4 regions of the Metabacillus sp. B2-18 genome follow, and region 1 is predicted to be linked to each of the others. Evidence: predicted binding sites of a transcription regulator. Region 1 holds the regulator's gene; each other region holds the start of a gene.
What was found. The regulator Rex, encoded in region 1, represses fermentation and respiration genes when NADH is low (regulators of the CRP and FNR family bind a similar motif). The targets are predictions, from matches to a motif close to TTGTGAAATATTTCACAA.

Region 2: a site for Rex is predicted at 1,717-1,734, ahead of yumC (ferredoxin--NADP reductase 2). Genes of this name have one in related genera too.
Region 3: a site for Rex is predicted at 1,006-1,023, ahead of LPC09_RS07430 (formate/nitrite transporter family protein). Genes of this name have one in related genera too.
Region 4: a site for Rex is predicted at 672-689, ahead of LPC09_RS24210 (AtpZ/AtpI family protein). Genes of this name have one in related genera too.

What each region holds. Positions count from the first base shown of each region.
Region 1 is NZ_CP088245.1:240,282-242,489, forward strand. Features, by position in the region: gene LPC09_RS01365 (ABC-F family ATP-binding cassette domain-containing protein) at 1-274, opposite strand, end outside; gene moaC (cyclic pyranopterin monophosphate synthase MoaC) at 499-987, shown strand; gene LPC09_RS01375 (redox-sensing transcriptional repressor Rex) at 1,061-1,705, shown strand; gene LPC09_RS01380 (twin-arginine translocase TatA/TatE family subunit) at 1,735-1,929, shown strand; gene tatC (twin-arginine translocase subunit TatC) at 1,946-2,208, shown strand, end outside.
Region 2 is NZ_CP088245.1:4,071,562-4,073,769, reverse strand. Features, by position in the region: gene LPC09_RS20725 (IS1595 family transposase) at 1-350, opposite strand, end outside; gene yumC (ferredoxin--NADP reductase 2) at 445-1,437, opposite strand; gene LPC09_RS20715 (NAD(P)/FAD-dependent oxidoreductase) at 1,844-2,208, shown strand, end outside.
Region 3 is NZ_CP088245.1:1,471,829-1,474,036, forward strand. Features, by position in the region: gene LPC09_RS07430 (formate/nitrite transporter family protein) at 151-942, opposite strand; gene rocF (arginase) at 1,267-2,175, shown strand; gene LPC09_RS07440 (sigma-54 interaction domain-containing protein) at 2,208-2,208, opposite strand, start outside.
Region 4 is NZ_CP088245.1:4,836,162-4,838,369, reverse strand. Features, by position in the region: gene LPC09_RS24215 (S8 family serine peptidase) at 1-601, shown strand, start outside; gene LPC09_RS24210 (AtpZ/AtpI family protein) at 819-1,040, shown strand; gene LPC09_RS24205 (ATP synthase subunit I) at 1,048-1,416, shown strand; gene atpB (F0F1 ATP synthase subunit A) at 1,438-2,172, shown strand.

The DNA of each region.
Region 1 (2,208 bases):
TAAATACTAAATTCATTTCGTCCCAAATCGATAATTGAGATTCTAGTCCGGTGTCTTGAGCTAAATATCCAATTGAAACATCTTTAGGCTTAATAATTTCACCAGAATCATGGGACATGGCTCCTGAAATTATTTTTAAAAGTGTTGATTTCCCTGCTCCATTGCGACCAACAATCGCAACTCTATCTCTAGTTTGTACTTCCAACTTAATATTCGATAAAATAGGGTCAGCACCAAAGTATTTACTAAGTTGATTTATTTGTAACAATATCATTGTTTTCACCTCTACTAATGCTTTAAGTGTAGCTTAGTTTTGGGGTGCCTGTCACCACCCGAATTTTGTCGACGGAAAAGAAAAGTGCTCTTGATTCAAGTGTGTCATATACTCTTAGATGTTAAACGGGTGATTCTTGCTTTTTGTATCCATATAATTGTCACAATAACAAAACAGACAGAACCTAAAAAATAGTGTATAGTCTAATTTAAGGAGATTTGTATATGTCAGAGTTTACTCATTTTAATGAACAAGGCCGAGCGAAGATGGTTGATATCTCGGCTAAAGAAGAGACTGTTAGAACAGCTCAAGCTAAGACAAGTATTCAAGTAACAAAAGAGGTTTACGAAAAAATTACTAATCATGAAATAGGAAAGGGTGATGTATTATCAGTTGCACAAGTAGCTGGAATTATGGCTGCTAAGCAAACATCGCAGGTCATTCCTATGTGTCATCCGATTTCAATAAAAGGTGTAAACATTGAGTTTGATTGGGATGTTCGTGATAATCATTATACTTTATTGATCTCAGTTACTGTGAAAACAAAAGGAAGTACAGGTGTTGAAATGGAAGCGTTAACCTCTGCTAGCATAACAGCACTAACTGTTTATGATATGTGCAAAGCAGTGGATAAAGGAATGATTATAGGCCCAACCTATTTAGTAGAGAAAACAGGTGGTAAAAGCGGCGATTTCTTAAGAAACGAAATATGACATGGATTTTACTAGTATCTCCAAAATCCTTTAAGCATTGTCATATGTGTTTGTGTGAATGTGAGGGATAAGATTGAATATAGACCAAACGAAAATACCGCAGGCAACTGCTAAGAGATTGCCTTTATATTATCGGTTTTTAAAAAATTTACACTCGTCAGGAAAGCAACGTGTCTCATCCGCCGAGTTAAGTGATGCAGTAAAAGTAGATTCCGCTACAATCCGCAGAGATTTTTCATATTTTGGAGCTCTTGGAAAAAAAGGATATGGATATAATGTGAATTATTTGTTATCCTTTTTTAGAAAAACATTAGATCAAGATGAGATAACGAAAGTATGTTTAATTGGTGTAGGAAATTTAGGAACGGCCTTTTTACATTATAATTTCACTAAAAATAACAATACAGTTATTTCTCTAGCTTTTGATGTAGACGAAGATAAGGTAGGTAGTGAGATTGGTGGGGTACCGGTCTTCCATTTAGATGAGATGGAAAACCATCTTCCTGATGATGTTACAGTTGCAATCTTAACTGTACCAGCGCCAGTTGCACAATCAATAACAGACCGTCTCATTACAAAGGGAATTAAAGGAATATTAAACTTTACACCAGCACGATTAAACGTGCCGGATGAAATAAGAATTCATCATATCGATTTAGCAGTAGAGCTACAGTCTCTAGTATATTTCTTAAAACATTATCCTCATGAGGAGAAATAAATAATAGCCCAGAAAAGGAGGTGGATTCGATGCCAACAGTAGGAATCGGAAGCCTTTTACTTATCGTATTTGTAGCATTACTTATCTTTGGACCAAAAAAGCTACCTGAACTTGGAAAAGCAGCAGGTAATACACTTCGCGAATTTAAAAATGCAACAAAAGGTTTAGCAGACGACGATGATGAGCAAGACAGCAAAAAAGAGAAAAAGGAAGAAGTCAAGTAAGATAGGATGAACCGATATGAAACATGATGAAATGTCGGTCATGGAACATATAACCGAACTAAGAAAACGACTCGTTATTGCTGTCGTTTTCTTTTTCGTAGCGGTTATAGCTGGATTTCTACTTTCCAGACCGATTATTATTTATTTGCAACAAACAGACGAAGCAAAATCATTAACATTAAATGCTTTTAATTTAACAGATCCATTAATGGTTTATATGAAGTTCGCTTTCATAATAGCATTTGTTATTACTTCACCGATTATTTTGTATCAGCTATG
Region 2 (2,208 bases), 1.3 Mb from region 1:
CCTTCTATCATACACTGAACGAACTCCAACCATTTGTGAGGAAGATGAGTACGATGAAGAGGCGTATTCGTCACATCAGTAAAAGTCTTTCCACAATCTTTGCAGCGGTATCGTTGTCGTTCCAATGTACGGCTACCCATTTTCACATTATACTTACCGAAACGAACGGAGTTATTGGAATGGCAATGAGAACAAGTAAATCCATCTTTATGCTTCCGCTCTGAAACCTCTTTAAAAACAGGTTCACTTGCGGAATAGGAAGCCAAAGATTTAGTAAAGAACTCTTTTAGTCGGTATTGGTCTCCCGTACTCAACTTTCTAATTTCTTCGATAATGTCCTTCAATGCCATCCTTGCCAACTCCATATCGTTTAATTTTACAAATTCATTATAGAACAAGGGTTCGTTATAATCAAATATCAACAGAGTTATTTAACATAGCTTATTAATTAAATAAACTCGTGCTGTGTAATGGTTGGACACGTGCTTTTGGATCCATATATGCCTTAGCATTGTTTACTGCTGTCGGAGCCTCGCCAAATCCACTTGCAATTAGTTTTACCTTGCCATCATAGGTGCAGATATCTCCAGCTGCATAAATTCCTTCAATGTTCGTTTCCATTTTTGAGTTAACAACAATTGAATTTTTCTCAATTGTTAAACCCCAATCTTTAATTGGTCCAAGTGAGGATACAAATCCATAATTAACGATAAGATCGTCAATTTCTAAAACTTCTTTTCGATCACCTTTCACTTCTTCTAATACTACTTGAGAAATAGCCTGTTCCCCATTTAGCTCGACTGGAACAAATGGTGTTAAAACCTGTACCTTCGATTTCATCAATAATTCAACACTATGTTCATGTGCTCTGAATTTATCTCTTCTATGTATTAAACTTACACTTTTTGCAACAGGTTCGAGCATTAATGCCCAGTCAACGGCAGAGTCTCCACCACCAAGAATAGCTACGTTTCTTTCGGCAAATTTATTTAAATCATCAACGAAATAATGTAAATTTTGATTCTCATATTTCTCGCTTTCCTCAAGCTCAAGTTTGCGAGGCTTAAAAGCACCATTACCTGCTGTAATGATGATTGTTTTTGTATAATGAACTTCATTATTAGTGGTTAACATGAATACTCCGTCAGCTTGTTTCTCAACGTGTTCAACAGCTTGATCTAAAACAACTGTTTGCTCAAACTGACCCATTTGCTCCTTCAAATTGTCTACAAGCTCTTGAGCTCTTATTTTTGGAAAGCCTGCAACGTCATAGATGTATTTTTCAGGATATAATGTAGAAAGCTGGCCACCTAATTGTGGAAGGCTCTCAATAATTTTTACACTTGCCTGTCTCATTCCACCATAGAATGCAGTGAATAATCCAACAGGACCTCCACCGATAATGGTAATATCATAAACTTTAGTATCTTCTTTCATATCTCATCCTCCTTTTACTACATTTAATTGTGTACCAATTCATAAATTTTCACTTGAAATGAATGACAATCCATAAGACAAAATTCTTCTTTTTTCACATTTTGAAAACACTTTCGATAAAAGTAGTACCTAAAATCCATGTATTATAAATTATACGAAGAAAAAAACATAGTCTTTTGTTAGAAAAAATAACTTGAAAAAATATTGTTGAATGGATAATATGATTTATAGGTGTATTTATATATATTATACGTAGCAGATACCAAGGTATGCATTAGTAAGTGAATGTTTTCACAAAGTTTTATCTCTTAAATAAAAATAAAATTGTGGTTTTAAGTCGAATATAGTAATAGACATTATTCGATCCTTTACAACAATTTTAAAAAGAAAAGGTGGATGTATTTCGGTGAAAAAACCAAGAGTCGTTATATTAGGTGCAGGTTATGGTGGGTTAATTACAGTTACACGTTTACAAAAATTAATTAGTGTTGATGAAGCAGATATCACATTAGTGAACAAAAATGATTATCACTATGAAACAACATGGTTACATGAGGCTTCAGCTGGTACTTTACACCATGACCGTGCTCGTTACCAAATCAAAGACATTATCGATACAAATCGTGTGAAATTTGTTCAAGATACTGTTGTATCAATCGATAAAGAATCGAAGAAAATCGTTTTAGAAAATGGTGAAGTTGAATATGATTATTTAGTTATTTCATTAGGTGCTCACCCTGAAACATTTGGCATTCAAGGTTTAAAAGAGTA
Region 3 (2,208 bases), 1.2 Mb from region 1:
GTAGAATCGTTGATAAGTTAGGTGAAATCGAAGGTGAATTCCTCAGAATCGAGGATAAGTCACCAGAAATCGAAGGTAAACTCCCAAGAATCGAAGTTAAATCTTAGAAATAAGGGTTAGTCCACTTGTAAACCTGAGCTAGATATCCATTTATTCCTCATTTTCTTCACCCATAAAAGGTTTATTTACAAAGTAGTACATCCATCCCATTAAAACTCCACCACCAATTAAATTTCCAATTGTTACAGGAATCAAATTATGAATAACTCCAGCGAGCGTAAAACTTTCAGGTGGATTAGAAACAAAAGCAATAGCAAACGTGCACATATTTGCAATACTATGTTCATATCCAGAAATGAAGAAGCAAAACACAAATAACATCATCGTAAATAGCTTAGCTCCATCTCCTTGAAGTTTCATTGGGATAAAAAATGCCAAACAAACCAACCAGTTACACAGAATTCCTCGAAAAAATAACTCATAGGTAGGAAGATGAACTTTTTTATCAGCGACACTCAATAAAAAACCTGTTGTTTCTTTATCTGAAAATAATCCAGTTGAAAAAATAAAAAATGCAAAAAAACATGCTCCTAAAATGTTTCCAATATAGCTTGTGGTCCAAAGCTTAATTACTTCAGCCCAACGCATTTTCTTTTGAAAAGCTGTGTAAGAGAAATAGAATGTGTTCCCAGTAAACAAATCACCACCACCATAAGCGATTAAGATAATGGCAGCACCAAACGTTAGTGCTGCAATAGGGTAAGCAAAGGGAGAATGCTCAATATAAAAGAAATTTCCTGCCTTGAAAGCAACAATAACTCCAAAACCAATAAACATGCTAGCAAGCATTGAACGTAATAGGTATCGAAGCGGACTTTTATGAAAGATCTTATGTTTCTTTAGAGCTAGCTTCTCAACTTGCAGTAAAGCCTTATTTTCCAAGTCATTCACGCTCCAAATATATGTATTTAGGATTTAAATTTTAATGAAAAATTGAAAGAATTAATGTGATGAAAGTCACTATTATTGTTCTTTTAAAAATTTTTTTTATAAATAATTTAAAAATAAAACGGAAAAGTTGTTCGAGTGTTATTATATTGAAATTGTAGTTTATTATTGAAAACGCTTATTTTTAGATACTTTAATTTAAATATAGTTATATTTATATATCTATTTTTGTATATATGTGCATATTTATACATAAAGATGTCAAGTTGAGTCAAGAATTACCCATAAGATACAATTGGAAAAAAAGGAGGGGTTTGGATGAAAAATCATATTTCAATCATAGGGGTACCAATGGATTTAGGACAATCAAGACGTGGAGTAGATATGGGTCCTAGTGCTATTCGTTATGCAGGTGTTGTGGAAAGGTTAGAAGAGCTAGATTATGAGATTCATGATAAAGGAGATATAGAGATTGGCAGACCAGGTAAAGATGAAGAAGCAACTCTTGGAAATAACCTCAAATATTTAAAGGCTGTTACGATAGCAAGTGAAAAACTTGCTGAATCAGTTGATGAGGTTGTAGCAAAGGGATCATTTCCATTAGTGTTTGGTGGTGATCATAGCATTGCAATTGGTACACTAGCTGGTATTGCTAAGCATTATGATAACCTGGGTGTCATTTGGTATGATGCACACGGAGATTTAAATACAGGAGACACCTCTCCATCAGGTAATATTCATGGAATGCCTTTAGCAGTAAGTTTAGGTATAGGTCATCCGGATTTAACAAATATAGCTGGATATTCCCCGAAAATTAAGCCGGAAAACATCGTGATCATTGGTGCCCGTTCTTTAGATGAAGGAGAGAAAATACTTATCCGTGAAAAAGGGATTAGAGTCTATACAATGCATGAAATTGATCGTTTAGGTATGACAAAGGTAATGGAAGAAGCAATCGATTATTTAAAAGCTAGAAACATAGATGGAGTACATTTATCGCTTGATTTAGATGGACTTGATCCGGATGAGGCACCAGGAGTTGGAACGCCAGTTTTAGGTGGAATAAGTTATAGAGAAAGTCACTTAGCAATGGAAATTTTAGAAGAATCAAAATTAATAACTTCTGCTGAATTTGTAGAGGTTAATCCAATCTTAGATGAAAAAAATAAAACAGCTACTGTCGCGGTAGCGTTAATGGGCTCACTTTTTGGAGAAAAATTATTATAACAGACCGAAGGGGAGTACCCCCTTCGCCAGTTT
Region 4 (2,208 bases), 540 kb from region 1:
TTCATTAACATTTGGACAGTATGAAACAAATCATCCACGAACGAAAAAAACAGTAAAAATTACAATAGATAATCAATCAAATAAAGAAGAACATATCTATTTTGATATGCCGAAAAATAAACCTGGGGTTAGGTGGGAACTGCCAAAAAATATAAACATCAAGCCAGGTGAGAAAAAGCAGGTTGAAATAAGCCTAGATCTTACTCCAAGTCAGTTAACGCCAGGTATTCATCAAGGGTGGTTAAAATTACAGCAAGATGGAAATGATATTGAAGTTCCTTATGCGTATGTTGTAGATGAGCCGAATTATCCGAGAATTATGGGCTTTGAATTTGCTTATAGTGATGAGCCTGGGGTTTATAAATACCGGATGTACTTACCAGGTGGGGCGGATGAAGTGGGGATTGCCTTGTACGATCAGGATACTTTGGCATTTGTCGGCTATTTAGACTGGCTGCACGATGCTCCCCGTGGGTTAGTTGAGAAGGAAGTGAAGCTAGAAGAACTTGATATACCTGAAGGAAACTATAAAGGAGTCATCTTTGCAAATAAAAGTGGGAAAGAGGACTTGATAGAAACAGATATTTTACTTGGTGAATAATTAAGTGAATGTACCTAGTCAAGGGGGTTATTGAGGGTAATTGTGAACGATTTGTGAGGATTCGATAAGATTGTGAACATTTTAACTTTAAACACATTGACATCACATATACGCTATTGTATGCTAAACGAGGGTATAATGATAAGGTTTACAATTCTGACAAAAACCCGTAAATAACCCCTTATTCCGTTATAAATCTACAGTGAGGATTTATAAAATGCGACAAAAAAAACGCCATCCGTTACACGCGATGGGCCTCATGTCAGCTATCCTTTCCCAACTAGTTGGCTCCATTTTAATTGGTATTTTTGCTGGGAAGTGGGTAGATGATTATTTTAAAACAGAACCGTTGTTTTTAATCATAGGCCTTCTGCTAGGACTAGCCGCAGGTGTTTATGCCATGCTAAAGTTAGTCAACCACTATTTCTCAGGAGAATAAAGAATTCATGTTTGATATGCATCTGATGTTTCGCAGATATCGAAAATACATATTTTATCTACTAGCCGTTTATGTTATAGGTTGGGGATTCACGGAATATCAGTCTGTTTTCCTAGGATTAATTTTGGGAACATGCATCACTTTGTACAACCTCTGGATCATGGTGAGAAAGCATAAGCAGTTTGATGACGCATTAACTAAAGGAAGGAAAGCGGGTTCGTTAGGGACAACATCAAGAATGGCAGCAGCCGGAGTCGCAGTTTTTTTTGCGATAAAGTTTCCCGAGTATTTTGATTTGATTAGTGTTGTTTTTGGATTAATGACGATGTATATCGTTATTATGATAGATTATGTAATTCAACATTCACGCGCTTAGCTGGGAAGAGAGGTGAATCTATTGGGTCACGAAGCTCCTGTGGTAGAGTTTTTAGGTCTAAATTTTAATTTATCAAACGTATTAATGATTACGATTGCTAGTTTAATCGTTTTTATCATTGCAATTGCTGCAACCCGCAGTTTAGCAATGAAACCAACAGGTATGCAAAACTTCATCGAATGGGTAGTCGATTTTGTGAAAAATATTATCGGCAGTACGATGGATTGGCAAACAGGCGGACGTTTCTTAACGTTAGGGATCACACTATTAATGTATGTATTTGTATCAAATATGTTAGGGTTACCTTTCGCCATTGTTGTAGGACATGAATTGTGGTGGAAATCACCAACTGCAGATCCTGCCATCACCTTAACCCTTGCTGTTCTTGTAGTAGCGTTATCACATTACTACGGTATTAAGATGAAGGGTGCATCTGAATATGGTAAGGACTTTTTCAAGCCAATGCCATTTATGTTTCCATTAAAGATTATTGAAGAATTTGCGAACACATTAACGCTTGGTCTTCGTCTTTACGGAAATATTTTTGCGGGTGAGATTCTTTTAGGCTTGCTTGTTAGTCTAGCAACAAGCGGGTATGCAGAAAGTTTTGGAAGTGGAATAATTGGCACTATCGTTGCTGCAATTCCTATGTTAGCATGGCAAGGATTTAGTATCTTTGTTGGAGCAATCCAAGCATTTATTTTCACTATGTTAACGATGGTTTATTTGGCACACAAAGTGAGTCATGACCATTAATCAATATATGTTCAATTTATTGGACTAAAACAAAAG